DNA from 4 places in the Bradyrhizobium sp. Rc2d genome. Region 1 is predicted to be linked to each of the others. Evidence: predicted binding sites of a transcription regulator. Region 1 holds the regulator's gene; each other region holds the start of a gene.
The links. The regulator PhoB, encoded in region 1, activates phosphate uptake and scavenging genes when phosphate is short. The targets are predictions, from matches to a motif close to TGTCATNNANCTGTCAT.
Positions count from the first base shown of each region.

Region 1 (4,337 bases):
AGGCGGCGCGCGTCTCCGACAAGACCGCCTTCATGTATCTCGGCGAACTGATCGAGTTCGACGACACCAGCAAGATCTTCACGTCGCCGAGCGACCGGCGTACGCAGGATTACATCACCGGCCGGTTCGGCTGAGGAGACGGGACATGGGTACTGAACATACCGCAAAGGCCTTCGACACCGACCTCCAGGAGCTCACCCGCCTGGTCGCCGAGATGGGCGGCATCGCCGAGCGCATGATCGTCGATTCCGTCGATGCGCTGATCCGCCGCGACGTCGCGCTCGGTCAGCGCGTCGTCACCACCGACGCCGAGCTCGATGCGCTGCAGAAGCGCATCGAGGAGCGCGCCGTGCTCACCATCGCCCGTCGCCAGCCGATGGCGGTGGATCTGCGCGAGATCGTCGGCGCCATGCGCGTCGCCACCGATCTCGAGCGCATCGGCGACCTCGCCAAGAACATGGGCAAGCGCGTTGCGGCGCTGGAGACGGACTTCCATCCGCTAAAACTGTTTCGCGGCCTGGAGCACATGACCGACCTCGTGCAGCAGCAGGTCAAGTCGGTGCTGGACGCCTATGCCGCGCATGATCTGCCGGCGGCAATGGCGGTGTGGAAGGGCGATGAGGAAGTCGACGCCATCTGCACCTCGCTGTTCCGCGAACTCCTCACCTACATGATGGAGGATCCGCGCAACATCTCGTTCTGCATCCATCTGATGTTCTGCGCCAAGAACATCGAGCGGATCGGCGACCACGCCACCAACATCGCCGAGACCGTGTTCTACATGATCGAGGGTCAGGCGATCACCGACAAGCGGCCGAAGGGCGATATGACGACCTTCGCCACGACGGTACCGAATACCTGAGGGAGCGACGACAACATGGGCGCACGCATTATGGTGGTTGAGGACGAGGAAGCTCTCACCGAGCTTCTCCGTTACAACCTCGAAGGCGACGGCTATGACGTGGAGACGGTGATGCGCGGCGACGACGCCGACACCCGCCTCAAGGAACACATCCCGGATCTGATCGTGCTCGACTGGATGCTGCCGGGACTATCAGGCATCGAGCTGTGCCGGCGGCTGCGCACCCGTCCCGAGACCAAGCAGCTCCCGATCATCATGCTCACCGCGCGCGGCGAGGAGAGCGAGCGGGTGCGGGGTCTTGCGACCGGCGCCGACGACTACATCGTCAAGCCGTTCTCGGTGCCGGAGCTGCTCGCGCGCGTGAAGGGCCTTCTGCGGCGCGCAAGTCCGGAGCGGCTCGCCACCGTGCTCGCCTATGGCGACATCGAGCTCGATCGCGACAAGCGCCGTGTGGCGCGCTCGGGCCGGCCGATCGATCTCGGCCCGACCGAATATCGCCTGCTGGAGTTCTTCCTGGAGCATCCCGGCCGCGTGTTCTCGCGCGAGCAGCTGCTCGACAGCGTCTGGGGCCGCGACATCTATATCGACGAGCGCACCGTCGACGTCCATATCGGCCGCCTGCGCAAGCTGCTCAATCTCGGCCGCGAGCAGGACCCGATCCGCACCGTCCGCGGCGCCGGCTATGCGCTGGATGATCGGTTTGCGAAGGCGGAGCAGACGTAAGTTAGGCGGTGTTGCTTTAGCAGGCGGCTGCCACACCCTCACTGTCGTCCCAGATCCGGGACCCATAGCCACAGGGAGTGATTGTTGCGCGAAAAAGGTAGCTCCGAGTCCCCGTAACCACAGCTTGCGGTGGCTATGGGTCCCGGATCTAGGCGCGCTTGTCCGGGACGACATCGGATTTGTAGAGCCGTCATTGCGTGACGGCTGCCGTTTTGATCTCAGAACGAACTCACCGCGTGCTCGGCTTGGCCGGCGCGCGCCGGCGATCCGCGGCCGGCTGATAGGCGACGCGCGAGTGCTGGGCACAGTAGGGCAGGCCGGACAGCGCCCTGCCACCGCAGAAGAAGAAATCCGGGCTCGAGGGATCGCCGACCGGCCAGTGGCAGGTTGCCTCGTTCAATTCCAGCAGCGACAGCCGCTGGCTCATCGGCACCACGTTGTCGTAGGTGACCGGTTCGGCCTCCACCTCGACCTCGAAGGCCTGCGCCAGCGCGGTGTTGCCGCGCGAGATCGGCCGGGTCACCCGCATCATGTGCTGTGCTGGGCGCGCCTTGCGCGGCCGCGGCGCGGCCGAAGATGGGCTCTTGGCGCGGCCCGACAGGCCGAGCCTGTGCACTTTACCGATCACGGCATTGCGGGTCACATTGCCGAGCTCGGCCGCGATCTGGCTGGCCGAAAGTCCGGCCTCCCAGAGCTTTTTCAGCTGCTCGACGCGATCGTCGGACCAGGTCAAAACCGTCATTGCACCCTTTCCCTCGCTGCGCGCCGCCATCCTGGGGCCTCACAGCGAATGCCTAAGCCTTGAAAAACCCGTGCCGCCAGAATCCCTTAAGGCTCGCCGGGCGCGCTACTGACGCCCGAACGTTTACGCCGGTACATGAGGACTTAGAGGATCAGAACCGCTGCACGAGATGTCGTATCTGACAGGCCAAACGCTACAATATGGCGTGACTCCCGCGCAAGAGTCCGCCGACTCGCTTCCACATGTTCCGTGGTGAAAACCCCGCAAAATCGGCACCGCAAGACTACGGATTCAGCGTTTCGCGAGGCTTTCCGGGCGGCATTGACACCGGTCTTGCCAGGCATAAGATAGTGCCGCGTGCCGCCCTTAAAAGGCGGCACGTTTCGTTTTCCGGACCGGTCAATGGTGCGCTGCGCAAGGCATGCCAGGCAGGTCTCAACATTCAAATGCAACATCCAAGTGATGGTCATGACCAACAGCGCCGCGCCGCATCTGCTTCCCGTTTTCGCCAGGGCCGACCTTGGTTTTGAGCGCGGCGAAGGCTGCTGGCTGATCGCGACCAATGGCGATCGCTATCTCGATTTCACGTCGGGCGTTGCGGTGAACGCGCTCGGCCATGCCCATCCCGCGCTGGTCAAGGCATTGCAGGAGCAGGCGACCAAGCTCTGGCACATGTCGAACCTGTTCCAGAGCCCGGATGGCGAACGGCTTGCAACGCGTCTGTGCAACGAGAGTTTCGCGGACTTCGTGTTCTTCTGTAATTCGGGCGCCGAAGCGCTGGAATGCGTGATCAAGGTCGTGCGGCGCTATCACGCTGCCAAAGGCCATCCCGATCGCTATCGTATGATCACCTTCGAGGGCGCTTTCCATGGCCGTACGCTGGCGACGCTGGCTGCGACGGGCTCGGCAAAATATCTCGAAGGTTTCGGCCCGCCGATAGACGGCTTCGACCAGGTCCCGCATGGCGATATCGAGGCCGTGAAGAAGGCGATCGGTCCGCAGACCGCCGGCATCCTGATCGAGCCGATCCAGGGCGAGGGCGGTGTGCGTTCGTCGACACCCGCCTTTCTCAAGGCGCTGCGCCAGCTCTGCGACGAAAAGGGCCTGTTGCTCGCGTTCGACGAGGTGCAGACCGGCATGGGCCGCACCGGCGATCTGTTCGCGCATCGCCGTCTCGGCGTCACGCCCGACGTGATGTCGCTGGCGAAGGCGCTCGGTGGCGGCTTTCCGATCGGTGCTTGCCTTGCGACCGCGGAAGCGGCCTCCGGCATGACGCCCGGCTCGCACGGCTCGACCTTCGGCGGCAATCCGCTCGCGATCTCTGCTGCAAACGCCGTGCTCGACGTCATGCTCAAGCCTGGCTTCTTCGACCACGTGCAGAAGATGTCGCTGCTGCTCAAGCAGAAGCTCGCCTCCGTGATCGATCGCCATCCTGATGTCGTCAGCGAAGTTCGTGGCGAGGGTCTCCTGATCGGCATCAAGGCGGTCGTGCCTTCGGGTGATCTCGTTGCCGCCTTGCGCCACGAAAAACTGCTCACCGTCGGCGCCGGCGACAATGTCGTGCGCTTTCTGCCACCTCTGATCGTCACCGAAGCCGAGATCGAGGACAGCATCGGGCGGCTCGAGCGCGCCTGCACGGCGATCTCGTCCAGTCAGACCAAGCGGGCGGCAAGCTAATGAGCAAGTCGCCAAAGCACTTCCTCGACATCAACGAGCTCCCGCTGTCGGAGCTCAAGCGCATGCTCGCCGCATCCTCGGCCATGAAGGCGAAGCAGAAGGCGCATCAGCCGGTCAGGCCGCTCGAAGGCAAGACGCTGGCGATGATCTTCGAGCGCCCCTCGACGCGGACGCGGGTGTCGTTCGACGTCGCCATGCGCCAGCTCGGCGGCGAGCCCATCATGCTCACCGGCGCAGAAATGCAGCTGGGCCGTGGCGAGACCATCGCCGACACCGCGCGCGTGCTGTCGCGCTATGTCGACGCCATCATGATCCGCATCCTCAATCACGAGG
Region 1 covers NZ_FNCU01000007.1:70,219-74,555, forward strand. Annotated here, with positions in the region: gene pstB (phosphate ABC transporter ATP-binding protein PstB) at 1-134, shown strand, start outside; gene phoU (phosphate signaling complex protein PhoU) at 146-862, shown strand; gene phoB (phosphate regulon transcriptional regulator PhoB) at 878-1,585, shown strand; gene BLV07_RS11845 (GcrA family cell cycle regulator) at 1,815-2,327, opposite strand; gene BLV07_RS11850 (aspartate aminotransferase family protein) at 2,796-4,004, shown strand; gene argF (ornithine carbamoyltransferase) at 4,004-4,337, shown strand, end outside.

Region 2 (4,337 bases), on a different contig from region 1:
GTCGCCGACGATCACCTTGGTGCCGGGCAGATCGAGATCGAGAAAGGCCTCGAGATTCTTCTCCACTGCGACCCGGCCGACCGACAGGAATACCGGCGCCGGCAGACAGAGGTCGATCGCGCGCGGGTGGAACAAATGGGTGTCGACGCCGCGCGGCCACAGCACGACATTGTCGAAGCCGCGCTCGCCGAGCTCGCGGGCGAGCGCAGGCGTTGCCGCCATCACGGCGCGGCTGGGCGCATGGAAGCGGCGCAGCGCCCGCCAGATCAGCGAGCCCGGCACCGGCACGCGGGCGCGGACATATTCGGGAAAGCGGGTGTGGAAGCTGGTCGTGAACGGCAGCCTGCGCTGGCGGCAATAACGGCGGACCATCAGGCCGATCGGCCCTTCCGTCGCGATATGGATGCTGTCCGGGCGGGCCTCTTCGATCAGCTTTGCAATTCGCGCCGGACGCGGCATGGCGAGGCGTACGTCGCGATAGCTCGGCATCGCGAAGGTGCGGAACGATTGCGGCGTCAGGAACGTGAACGCGACGCCGAGCCCCTCGGCGGCGTCAGCGAGCTTGGTCAGCGTCCGAACCACACCGTTGACTTGCGGGTGCCAGGCGTCGGTCGCGACCAGGATGCGCATCAGGCAGCTCTCATCAGGCAGCTCTTGCCGCGACCTGCGGAACTTGTGCGGGCTTCTGCAAATGATCTGCCCAGGTGATGATCTCGAAATGGCCGTCGTCGTGCTCGACGAGGGCCGTGCAGCTCTCGACCCAGTCGCCGCAGTTCATGTAGCGGATGCCGGCCTCGTCGCGGATCACGGCATAATGGATGTGGCCGCAGATCACGCCGTCGGCCTCATGGCGCCGCGCTTCGGCGGCGAGCGCCTGCTCGAACGCGCCGATATAGTTGACCGCGTTCTTAACCTTCTGCTTGGCCCATTGCGACAGCGACCAATAGGGCACGCCGAACAGGCGGCGGAAGAAATTGACCAAGCGATTCATCTGGATCGCGAAGTCGTAGGCCTTGTCGCCGAGATGGGCGAGCCAGCGCGCGTTCTGCACCACGAGGTCGAAGATGTCGCCGTGGATGACGAGATAGCGCTTGCCGTCGACGCCGGTATGGACGGTGTTCTCGACCACGTCGATGCCGCCGAAATGCGTGCCGTAATAATTGCGCAAGAACTCGTCGTGATTGCCGGGAATGTAGATGATTTTGGCGCCCTTGCGCGCCTTGCGCAGCAACTTCTGGACCAGGTCGTTGTGCGATTGCGGCCAGTGCCAGCTCGATTTCAGCGCCCAGCCGTCGACGATGTCGCCGACGAGATAGATGGTGTCGGCATCGTGGTAGCGCAGGAAGTCGAGCAGAAGGTCGGCTTGAGAACCGCGGGCTCCGAGATGGACGTCGGAGATGAACAACGTGCGAAAGCGCCGCTCCGGGCTCTCGTCACTCACATCGTAGCTTCCCATGCGCCAGCCTGTAACAATGTCCCGTGACAGGGGGATGACCGATTGAACCTTCGAGGCACCTTCAAATACGAATCACGCCTTGCCTCGCCCTCCCCGCGAATATCAGTCGCATGCGACAATCAGGCGACATGGCGCTACAGCGGCCTCCGCAAAGATACGGAACCGCATAGGTTTTTTCGCAACGAGGGGCCGCCGGGCCTGCCCAAGCCGGCGTCAGTAGAACTTGTGGAAATGATGGACCGGACCGTGTCCCTGGCCGGCACTGAAGCGGTCGGCGGCCGCGATCGCCGCGGTGATCCAGGCCTTGGCATTGCGCACCGCTTGCTCGAGATCCTCGCCCCTGGCGAGACCGGCCGCGACCGCTGATGACAGCGAGCAGCCGGTGCCATGGGTGTTCTTGGTGGCGAGGCGCGGCGCAGCGAGCGCGATGGTGTTGTCGGCATCGACCAGATAGTCGATGCTCTCGGCGCCCTCGCCGTGCCCGCCCTTGACCAGGACTGCGCGGCAGCCGAGCGCCAGCAGGCGGCGCCCCTGGCTTTCGATCTCGGCCTCGCTTTCCGCCACCGGCTCCTCGAGCAGCGCGGCGGCCTCGGGCAGGTTCGGCGTGATCACCGAGGCGAGCGGTATCAGTCTCGTGCGCAACGCTTCGACGGCCTCGGAGGCCAGCAGCCGGTCGCCTGATGTTGCCACCATCACGGGATCGAGCACCACGTGCCGGGGCGACCAGCGCGATAGCGCGGCCGCGATCGCCTCGATGCTGGCGGCCTGGGCCACCATGCCGATCTTCACCGCGCCGACATCGAGATCGGAAAACACCGCATCGATCTGTGCCGTGACGAACTCCGCCGGCACCGCGTGAATACCGGTGACGCCGCGCGTGTTCTGCGCCGTCAGCGCCGTGACGGCGGAGGCGCCATAGACGCCGAGCGCGGCAAAAGTCTTCAGGTCCGCCTGGATGCCGGCGCCGCCGCTCGAATCGGAGCCGGCGATGGTAAGTGCGACCGGGGTCGTCATCGCGGGATGCATTTGCTTGAGGACACCGCCATGGCCTGTCCTAGCGCGACCGTGGAACAGCAGCAAGCGCCACGGCCCGCCGCCATGATTCGCCGCGGCCCGTCGCGCCCGCAACCGGCGCGGCATGCCCCCGCAGTCGGACGGGCTTGAAAAATCGAGCCTCGCCATAGCCTTGATAACCCGCCCTTGGCGTCCACACCGATGAGTGAGACGTTAGGTGGTGGAATCGTCCAGCGACACCATTCGCGCGAGCCGCCCCCGGCTCGCACGTCTTCCCGGGGTGGAATTATGTGGGCCTATTTTGAACGTCTCCTCGACTCCTCGATGCTGTCGCCGCACGGCATTTGCCTGTTGTGGGAACCCGAACTGATCTGGCTCCATGTCGTTTCCGACGCCTGCATCGCCGCCGCCTATTTTTCGATCCCGTTCGCACTCGCGATCCTCGTCACCAAGCGGCGCGACCTCAAATTCGGTTGGGTCTACTGGGCGTTCGCGATCTTCATCATGGCGTGCGGCCTGACCCATGTGCTGTCGATCTACACGCTTTGGGTCCCGATCTATGGCATCGAAGGCCTCGTCAAGGCGACCACAGCGGTCGCGTCCGTGGTGACCGCCGCTGCGCTCTGGCCGCTGCTGCCGAAGATCCTGACGATTCCCTCTCCGTTCGAGCTTCGGCAGGTCCAGGCCGCGCTCGAGGAGGAGGAAATCAAGACCCGGGACGCGACGCTCCTTCTCCAGCAGGTCGGGGAAGCCCAGCGCGCGATGCGCGACAGCATGGCGCGCCTCACCGCAATCGTCGAGACCGCGGTCGACGGGGTCATCCTGTTCGATGCCCAGGACCGCATCCTGCTGTTCAATCCAGCCTGCGAGCGCTTGTTCGGCTACCGCTCCGACGAGGTGATGGGCCGGAATATCGGCATGCTGATGCCCGAGGCAGCTGCTGCGTCCGACAGCCGCACGGGGCATTTCGCGACCGGCGGCGAGGCCATCGGCCTGCGCAAGGATGAAACGACCTTTCCGATGGACCTGTCGGTTGGTCAGGCGCGGCAGGACGGCGAATTGATCTTTGTCGGCATCATCCACGACCTCACCACGCGCAAACTAACCGAGCAGCAGCTGCAGCAGGCGCAGAAGATGGAGACGGTCGGCCAGCTCTCCGGCGGCATCGCGCACGATTTCAACAATCTCTTGACCGTCATCATCGGCAACGCCGAGCACCTCAGCGAGCAGCTCAAGGCGAGGCCCGACCTCAAGCGGTTTGCCGACGACATCTGCCAATCGGGCGAACGGGGCGCCGAGCTGACGCAGCGCCTGCTCGCGTTCAGCCGCCGCCAATTGCTCCAGCCTCAGATGATTGATTGCCGCGGCCTGCTCGATTCCATGTTCAAGCTGCTCAAGCGCACGTTGCGCGAAAATGTCGAGATCAGGACGAGCTCCGGGCCCGGCACGATCATGGCCTTTGCAGATCGCACCCAGCTCGAATCCGCCGTGCTGAACCTTGCGCTCAACGCACAGGATGCCATGCCGTCAGGAGGACATCTGGCGCTGAGCACGGAGCTGGTTGCGATCGACGACGACTATCGTGTCCTTCACCCGGAAGTCGCATCCGGCACTTACGCGTTGATCTCGGTCACCGACGACGGCGAAGGCATGACGCCTGATGTCACCGCGCGCGCCTTCGAGCCGTTCTTCACCACCAAGGAGGTCGGCAAGGGCTCCGGCCTCGGTCTCAGCATGGTCTATGGCTTTGCCAAGCAATCCAATGGCCATGTCTCGATCTACAGCGAGACGGGGTTTGGGACGACGGTCCGGATCTACCTGCCGCGCGCCGACGCAGGGCAAACACAGGCCGACCTTGCGGACGGCG
Region 2 covers NZ_FNCU01000024.1:116,981-121,317, reverse strand. Annotated here, with positions in the region: gene BLV07_RS26955 (glycosyltransferase family 4 protein) at 1-630, opposite strand, end outside; gene BLV07_RS26950 (UDP-2,3-diacylglucosamine diphosphatase) at 644-1,456, opposite strand; gene thiD (bifunctional hydroxymethylpyrimidine kinase/phosphomethylpyrimidine kinase) at 1,670-2,470, opposite strand; gene BLV07_RS26940 (PAS domain S-box protein) at 2,759-4,337, shown strand, end outside.
Region 2: a site for PhoB is predicted at 1,480-1,496, ahead of BLV07_RS26950 (UDP-2,3-diacylglucosamine diphosphatase). Genes of this name have one in related genera too.

Region 3 (4,337 bases), on a different contig from region 1:
CATAGCCGGTGATGAAATTGAACACGCGCGCCGCGTCGCGGCCGATGGTCGGATCCGAGGTGAAGTAGGAGAGGTCGGTGTAGATGCGCGCGGTCACCGAGTGATAGTTGCCGGTGCCGGTATGGACGTAGGTCGTGAGGCTGCCGCCCTCGCGGCGCACCACCATCGAGAGCTTTGCATGCGTCTTCAGTTCGAGGAAGCCGTAGACGACCTGCACGCCGGCGCGCTCGAGGTCGCGCGCCCAGCGGATGTTGGCCTCTTCGTCGAAGCGCGCCTTCAGCTCGATCAGCGCGGTCACCGACTTGCCGGCCTCAGCGGCTTCGGCGAGCGCGCGCACGATCGGCGAGTTGTTGGAGGTGCGGTATAGCGTCTGCTTGATCGCGACCACATCTGGGTCGCGCGCGGCCTGCTGCAGGAACTGCACCACCACGTCGAAGGATTCATAGGGATGATGGACGACGAGGTCCTTCTGCCGGATCGCCGCGAAGACGTCGCCGGCATGCTCGCGCACCCTCTCGGGATGGCGCGGCACGTAGGGGGTGAATTCGAGGTCGGGACGGTCGATGCGGGTGAGCTGCGAAAGCTCGTTCATGGCGAGCACGCCATCGACCAGGAACACCTCGTCGTCGGCGGCCGACAGCGCGTGCTGGACGAAGCTCCGCAATTCCTCGGGCATCTTGGCGTCGATCTCGAGCCGGATCACCGAGCCGCGGCGGCGACGCTTCAGCGCGGTCTCGAACAGGCGGACCAGGTCTTCCGCCTCTTCCTCGATTTCAAGCTCGGAGTCGCGGATGATTCGGAAGGCGCCCTGGCCGCGCAGATTGTATCCGGGGAAGAGGCGGTTGATGAACAGGGCGGTCGCCTGTTCCAGCGAAATCAGCCGGACGGCCCTGCCTTCGGCTGGTAGGCGGATGAAGCGGTCGATCTTGCCGGGCATGCGGATCAGCGCGTTCATCTGCTTGCCGTCGGCGGCGCGCGTGAGCTGGAGCGCGATGGTGAAGCCGAGGCTCGGGATGAACGGGAAAGGGTGGGCCGGATCGATTGCGAGCGGCGTCAGCAGCGGGAACACGTTGTTGAGGAAGTAGTCCTCGATCCAGCTCCGCTCCGCCTTGGTGACGTCCTTGCCCTCAACCAGCACGATGCCGACATCGGCGAGCGTGCCGCGCAGGTCGCGCCAGATCGCCTGCTGGTCGGAGGCAAGCTCGGACACGGTGCGGTTGATCAGCGCGAGCTGCTCCGACGGCGTGAGGCCATCGGGGGCGCGCTCGGCAATGCCCTCGCGCACCTGGGCCTTGATGCCGGCCACGCGGACCATGAAGAACTCGTCGAGGTTATTCGCTGAAATCGACAGGAATCGTACCCGCTCCAGCATGGGGTGGCTGGGATTGACCGATTCCTCCAGGACGCGGCGATTGAAATGCAGCCAGGACAGCTCGCGGTTGATGAAACGCTCGGGGCTGGAAGCAATCGCCGGCAGGCCCTCGGTTTCCGGGGGTTTTTCTTTGATTTCAACGGCTTGCGCAGAGTCCATGAGAAGTCGATCCATCCAGTTCACCCCAATTTGCGACTTACGCGCAAAACCGGCGGGAGCATGTGTTAGAGCGATGACGTTTCGATGACATTGATGTTCCGCCGCTCCGCCGCGTCAAGCGGCCTCGGAGGCGGGCGGGGGCCGGTCAGGCGTCCCGAAGCAGCTCGGCGGCCAGCGCCCGGGTGACGGGGCGCCCAAGCCGCAGGGCCTCGCTGTCGAGCAATTCCACAGCCCGCCGGGCGGCGGCCGGGGACCGCTCCAGGCGAGTGGCGAGGTAGCTGACCACGCTCTCATCCACCGTGAGTTGACGGTCGGCGCAGAATTTGACGATCAGGCCACGGAAAAGCTGGTCGTCGGGCGGCAGCAGCGCGACCGCCGGCACGGCGCGCAGGCGCGAGCGCAGGTCGCGAAGCTCGATCTCGAGCGATGCCGGGACCTCGCGCCCGGTGAAGAGGACGTAGGCGCCATCCTCACGGGCGAGGTTCATCAGGTGGAAGAGCGCGCGCTCGTCAAATTCTTTCGCCTTGAGGTCCTCGACCACTAGCGCCCCGGTGGCGAGCGCGCCCGGGACCGCTGCAGCGGTCAGGGCGTTGGCCGTGGTCGAGCGGGCGCCAGCCTCCTCGGCCCAGATCGCGGCGAGATGGCTCTTGCCGCTGCCTTCGGGGCCGGCCAGCCACATGATCCGGTTCGGCCATTCTGGCCAGGCGTCGATCAGGCCGAGGCCGGCCGCGTTGGCGGGGCCCTCGAGGAAATTGTCCCGGCTGAGGCTTTCCGCATGCGGAAGCGAAAACGCCAATTGTCGGGGATGAACGCGGCCTGCCACGCTTGCCTTGCTCCATGCCGGCGCGCCGGCCTCGTTGGAAAAGATTCGACTTGATCGAGCGGGAGTTGGCCTTTTACGGGGCCGCATCCCAACTCATTTGGCCTCGATCGTGCTCATGTGCCGCAGCCACTCGACGAGATAGAGCGACACCGAGGAGAGCGTGAAAACCGTGACGAGGCCCATCAGGATCATATCATAGGGTTGCGGCTTGAAGCCGAAGGCAAGTGCGGCCAGCACCAAGGCCGCGAACGCCACTTGGGCCACAGTGTTGAGCTTGGACACCTTCGAGGGCTTCATCTCGACCGGCCGGTCGAACAGCCAGGATACGATCACGGCGGCGACGATCATGATGTCGCGCGAGACCACGAGGATGACAATCCAGCGCGGAATCGCCCCCCAGATGCCGAGCGCCATGTAGATCGAGACCAGCAGCGCCTTGTCGGCGAGCGGATCGAGCAGGGCGCCGAGCTCACTCGTCATATTGAAGCGCTTGGCCAGGAAGCCGTCGACGGCGTCGCTGATACCGGCGATCAGGAAGACCGCGAACGCCACCTCCATTTGGCTCGACACGATGGCCCAGACGATGATCGGGACCAGCATGATGCGGCCCAGGGTAATGATGTTCGGAATACTCACGCGGCGCTTCCCGGCACCCGGATTGACCTCAGATCCGGCCCCCTCGGAGGCTGAACCGGTTGATATCTACATAGTATAGGGCGGGGCGCCATGCGAGCCATTGCGCGTCCCCGGAATTCGACGTAACCAGCCGCAAACCCACTGGAAATCGGGCATGACCGACCGCAAAAACGGCCTCACTTACGCCGATTCAGGCGTCGATATCGACGCCGGCAACCGCCTCGTCGACCTGATCAAGCCGATGGTGCGCGCCACCGCACGGCCCGGCGCCGACGCCGAGATCGGCGGTTTCGGCGGCCTGTTCGACCTCAAGGCGGCCGGTTTCAAGGACCCCGTTCTGGTTGCCGCGACCGACGGCGTCGGCACCAAGGTCAAGATCGCGATCGAGACCGGCCTGCATGGCGGCATCGGCATCGACCTCGTCGCCATGAGCGTCAACGACCTCGTGGTCCAGGGCGCCGAGCCACTGTTCTTCCTGGACTATTTCGCCTGCGGCAAGCTCGATCCGGAGGCCACCGCCGCGATCGTCGCTGGCGTTGCGGAGGGCTGCCGCGAATCCGGCTGCGCCCTGATCGGCGGCGAAACGGCCGAGATGCCCGGCCTCTACAAGGACGGCGATTATGATCTCGGCGGCTTTGCCGTCGGCGCCGCCGAGCGCGGCACGCTGCTGCCGCGCAAGGACATCGCGGCAGGCGACGCCGTGATCGGGCTCGCCTCGTCGGGCGTGCATTCCAACGGCTTCTCGCTGGTGCGCAAGATCGTGGAACAATCCGGTCTCGGCTTCGAGGCGCAGGCGCCGTTCGCGCCGGTGATGACGCTGGGCGGCGCGCTGCTGACGCCGACGCGGCTCTACGTCAAATCCTGCCTGCGTGCGATCCGCGAGACTGGCGCGGTGAAGGGACTAGCCCACATCACCGGCGGCGGTTTCACCGACAACATTCCGCGCGTGCTGCCGAAGCACCTGGGCGTCGGCATCGACCTTGCACAGCTGCCGGTGCTGCCAGTGTTCAAATGGCTGGCCGCGCAGGCCGGCATCGCCGAGCTTGAAATGCTGCGCACCTTCAACTGCGGCATCGGTATGATCGCGATCGTCGAGCCTGACCAGGTCGACAAGGTGGTCAAGGTCTTCACCGATGCCGGCGAGACCGTGGCGCAGCTCGGCACCGTGATCCCGGCCGAAGGCGAGCACCGCGTCGTCTATAACGGCCACCTCGACCTGGCGCTGTGATGAAGCGCCGCGTCGCCATCCTGATCTCCGGCCGCGGCTCCAACATGGCTGCGCTGATCAAGGCAGCGGCTGCCGCGGATTTTCCGGCAGAGATTTCGCTGGTCATCTCGAACAAGGCC
Region 3 covers NZ_FNCU01000029.1:37,540-41,876, forward strand. Annotated here, with positions in the region: gene BLV07_RS29240 (RNA degradosome polyphosphate kinase) at 1-1,531, opposite strand, end outside; gene BLV07_RS29245 (P-loop NTPase family protein) at 1,677-2,354, opposite strand; gene BLV07_RS29250 (CDP-alcohol phosphatidyltransferase family protein) at 2,448-2,990, opposite strand; gene purM (phosphoribosylformylglycinamidine cyclo-ligase) at 3,145-4,218, shown strand; gene purN (phosphoribosylglycinamide formyltransferase) at 4,218-4,337, shown strand, end outside.
Region 3: a site for PhoB is predicted at 1,605-1,621, ahead of BLV07_RS29240 (RNA degradosome polyphosphate kinase). Genes of this name have one in related genera too.

Region 4 (4,337 bases), on a different contig from region 1:
GACGAAGATGGTCTGATAGTAGGTCTGGAAGAAATGGCCGCCGGGCAGCAGCGACATCTGCCCGTTCGCGATCAGCGCGTTGTCCTGGGTCGAGGCGACGATCGCGATGTAGACGGGAAACGCGACGATCGCGATCCCGATCCAGAGGATGATGTGCGCGACGTAGCGCCGAAAGCCTTCTTCCTCGACCATCAGTAGGTCACCTTGCGTTCGACGAAGCGGAACTGGATCCCCGTCAGCACGATCACCATGATCATCAGGATCACCGATTGCGCCGCCGAGCTACCGAGATTGCCGCCGAGCAGGCCGTCGGAATAGACCTTGTAGACCAGCGTTTCCGTCGACTTGCCGGGACCACCGCGGGTCATGGTATCGATGATGCCGAAGGTATCGAAGAAGGCGTAGACGATGTTGACGACCAGCAGGAAGAAGATGGTCGGCGACAGCAGCGGGAAGGTCACGGTCCAGAACCTGCGCATCGGGCGCGCGCCGTCGATCGCGGCCGCCTCGAGCACGCTTCGGGGGATGCTCTGCAGGCCGGCGAGGAAGAACAGGAAGTTGTAGGAGATCTGCTTCCAGGCGGCGGCGAGGATGATCAGCGTTGCGGCCTGGTCGCCGTCGAGCAGCGGATTCCAGTCGACGCCGAGGGCGCGCAAGTACCGCGAGAGCACGCCCAGCGAGGGGTGCAGCATGAAGATCCAGAGCACGCCGACGACCGGCGGCGCCACCGCATAGGGCCAGATCAAGAGCGTGCGGTACAGCATCGAGCCGCGCAGCGGCTTGTCCGCCATCACCGCGAGCAGCAGTGCAAACGACAGCGACGAGACTGCGATGGCGAACGAGAAGAAGAAGGTCCGCACGATCGCCTCGAAATAGGCGCGGTCCTTCAGAAGCTCGAGATAATTGTCGAACCAGACGAAGCTGGTCGAAAGACCGAAGGCGTCCTGGAGCAGGAAGGACTGGATCACCGCCTGCCAGGCCGGCCAGTAGAAGAAAATCAGGACGATCGCGAGCTGCGGCGCAACCAGCGCGTAGGGCAATAGCTTCGATTGGAAAATGGCTTGCTTTTGCATGATGCCCGCAGGAGCGGCAGGCCGGGTTACCAGCCTGCCGCTGATCGCCTCACTTGACGGCGGTCTTTTCGAACTGGCGCAGCATCGTGTTGCCGCGCTCGACGGCGGCATCCAGCGCCTGCTTGGCGGTCTTCTTGCCGGCGAGCGCCTGCTCGATCTCTTCCGACCAGACGTCACGGAGCTGAACCATGTTGCCGAGGCGCAGGCCGCGGGAGTTCGCGGTCGGCTCCTTGTTGGTCAGCTCGAGCAGCGGGGTCTCGAGATAGGGCTGATCCTTGTAGAAGCCTTCGGCCTTGGCCTTCTCATAGGCCGCCTTGGTGATCGGCAGATAGCCCGAGGCCTTGTGGATGTAGACTTGGCGATCGGTGTCGGAGAGGAAGCTCAGGAATTTCGCGACACCCTTATAATCGTCGGCCGACTTGCCACCCATGACCCAGAGCGAGGCACCGCCGATGATCGAGTTCTGCGGCGCGCCCTTCACGTCGGGATAATAGGGCATCGGGACGGCGGTGAAGTTGAACTTGGCCTGCGCCTTGACGTTGCCGAAGAATGCCGAGGAGGTCAGATAGAGCGGGCATTCGCCTGACGTGAAGCGGCCCTCGCCGGTGTTGGTGCGGCCGGCATAGTCGTAGGTCTTGTCCTTCTGGAGCTCGACCAGCTTCTCGAGGTGCTTGACCTGGACCGGGCTGTTGAATTCGAGCACGGTGTCGAAGCCGTCGAGGCCGTTGGCCTTGGTCGACAGCGGCACGTTGTGCCAGGCGGAGAGCTGCTCGAGATTGACCCAGGTGACCCAGGAGTTGGAGAAGCCGCAGGTCGGATGGCCGTTGTCATGCAGCTTCTTGGCGGCGTCGAACACCTGAGGCCAGGTCTTCGGGATCTCGACATTGGCCTTCTTCAGCTCGTCGAGGTTGACCCACATCACCGTCGACGACGAGTTGAAGGGGAAGGACAGCATCTCGCCCTTCGAGGTCGAGTAGTAGCCGGTGATCGCGGGCAGATAGGCCTTCGGATCGAATTTCTCGCCGGTCTCGGCCATCAGCTTGTACACCGGCTTCACGGCGCCGGTCGCGGCCATCATGGTCGCGGTGCCGACCTCGAACACCTGCATGATGTGCGGGGCGTTGCCGGCGCGGAAGGCGGCGATGCCGGCGTTCATCGTGTCGGCGTAATTGCCTTTGTAGGTCGGGATCACCTTGTAATCGCTCTGCGATGCGTTGAAGTCGTTCGCGAGCTTGACGATGACGTCGTTGTTGGCGCCGGTCATCGCGTGCCACCACTGGATTTCAGTCACGGCCAGGGCCGGCGAGGCCGACACGCCAATCGTGATTGCAACAGCCGCAGCCGCACCAAAATGTCGAAGAGCCATCAAGAAAACCTCCCTTGCCCGTCAATAAAGAAGCGCTTGCGCTAGCAGCGCCATATGACGTTCACATGACTGTGTAAGCGGCCGAAACGAAAGCGGCAAGCGCTGGAAAAGGGAAGCCGGAAAATAGGCGAAGACGTGCGTGTGACCGCGCCGCAGCATTTGGTTGGCGGCGAGCGGATCGATCAGCAGAGCTGGTAGCTCGTGGGCAATGCGTGCGGCCGCAAACTCGAAAACCTCTCCCGCTTGCGGGAGAGGTCGCGCCGAAGGCGCGGGTGAGGGCTCTCTCCGCTTGGGGATTGTCCCGTTTTGGAGACACCCTCTCCCCAACCCTCCCCCGCAAGCGGGGGAGGGAGCGGACCGGCGCCACCGCTCAATCTCTCTTATCTCAGCGCTTGCGCTCGGGCCCGCAGACCACGCCTTTTTCGACCATCGCGTCGATCTCCGCCTTGGAGTAGCCGAACTCGCCCAGCACCTCCGCGGAGTGCTGGCTGAATTTCGGCGGCAGGCGGCGCAGGCTGGGCTTGCTGCGGTCGAGCCGGATCGGCGAGGCCACGCCCTTGTACCAGTCCTTCTCGATGATATCTCCGCGCGCGATTGTGTGCGGGTTGGTCAGCGCCTGGTCGATTTTCTGCACCGGGCCCGCCGGCAGGCCGGCCGCGAGCAGGCGATTGCAGAGCGGCTCGGCCTCGTGCTGGCTGAACACGGCCGCAAGCTCGGCGCGCAGCGCCTCGCGGTTGGCGATGCGGTCCTTGTTGCGGGCAAAGCGCGGATCGGTGCCGAGCTCGGGCTTGCCGATCTCCTTGGCGAGCTTGCGGAAGGTGCCGTCATTGCCGACCCCGATGAAGATGTTGTCGGTTTTCGTCGGGAAGATCGCGTAGGGCACGAGGTTGGGATGCTCGTTGCCGGTGAGCGAGGGCGGCTTGCCGTGCATGAAATAGTTCGCGGTGTGCGGATGCATGATGGCAAGACCGGTCTCGTACAGCGTCGTCTCCAGGAACTGGCCCTGGCCCGAACGTTGCCGCTCCGACAGCGCCATCAGGATGCCGATCGCCGCATAGAGACCGGTGGTGATGTCGACCAGTGGCACGCCGATCCGCATCGGCCCGCTCTCGGGCGAGCCGGTCGCCGCAATCATGCCGGTCATGGCCTGGATGATGGCGTCATAGCCGGGATTGCCGCCGCGCGGGCCGTCGGCGCCGAAGCCGCAGATCCGGCAATGCACGAGGCGCGGGAATTTTGCGCGCAGCACCTCGTTGTCGATGCCCCATTTCTCCAGCGTGCCCGGCTTGAAATTCTCGATCAGGACGTCGGCCGTCTCCAGCATCTTCAGCAGCACGGCGCGGCCGCCCTCGGAGGCGAGGTCGAGGCCGATCGAGCGCTTGTTGCGGTTGATGCCGACGAAATAGGCCGCGTCCTCCTCGTGGAAGGGAGGGCCCCATTCGCGCACCTCGTCGCCCGCGGGCGGCTCGACCTTGATGACGTCGGCGCCGTGGTCGGCGAGGATTTGGGTGCAATAGGGACCGCCGAGCACGCGCGTGAGATCGATGACGCGCAATCCGCTCATGGCACCTGTGGCGGCTTCAGAACTCATGCCTTCGCTTCCCCTGTGTCGACGTTTGATCACAGGCCTAGCGAGGTTCGTGCACGCCAGCAATGGCCCCGCGCGTAGGGCCGTATGCGCCGCAGCGCCTCAATCCCGCGAAGTGGGAAATCACGGAAGCGGCCGGCCCGAGGGGGATCTCGGGCCAGCCAATCCGCACTTCCGGTCAGACGACCGTCAGGCGAACGTCGACATTGCCGCGCGTGGCGTTGGAGTATGGGCACACCTGGTGCGCCTTCTCGACCAGCGCCTCGGCCTCGGCGCGGGCCAGGCCGGGCAGCGAGACGGCCAGATCGAT
Region 4 covers NZ_FNCU01000004.1:78,660-82,996, reverse strand. Annotated here, with positions in the region: gene ugpE (sn-glycerol-3-phosphate ABC transporter permease UgpE) at 1-192, opposite strand, end outside; gene ugpA (sn-glycerol-3-phosphate ABC transporter permease UgpA) at 192-1,073, opposite strand; gene ugpB (sn-glycerol-3-phosphate ABC transporter substrate-binding protein UgpB) at 1,123-2,439, opposite strand; gene BLV07_RS08145 (CaiB/BaiF CoA transferase family protein) at 2,825-4,030, opposite strand; gene BLV07_RS08140 (organic hydroperoxide resistance protein) at 4,206-4,337, opposite strand, start outside.
Region 4: a site for PhoB is predicted at 2,494-2,510, ahead of ugpB (sn-glycerol-3-phosphate ABC transporter substrate-binding protein UgpB). Genes of this name have one in related genera too.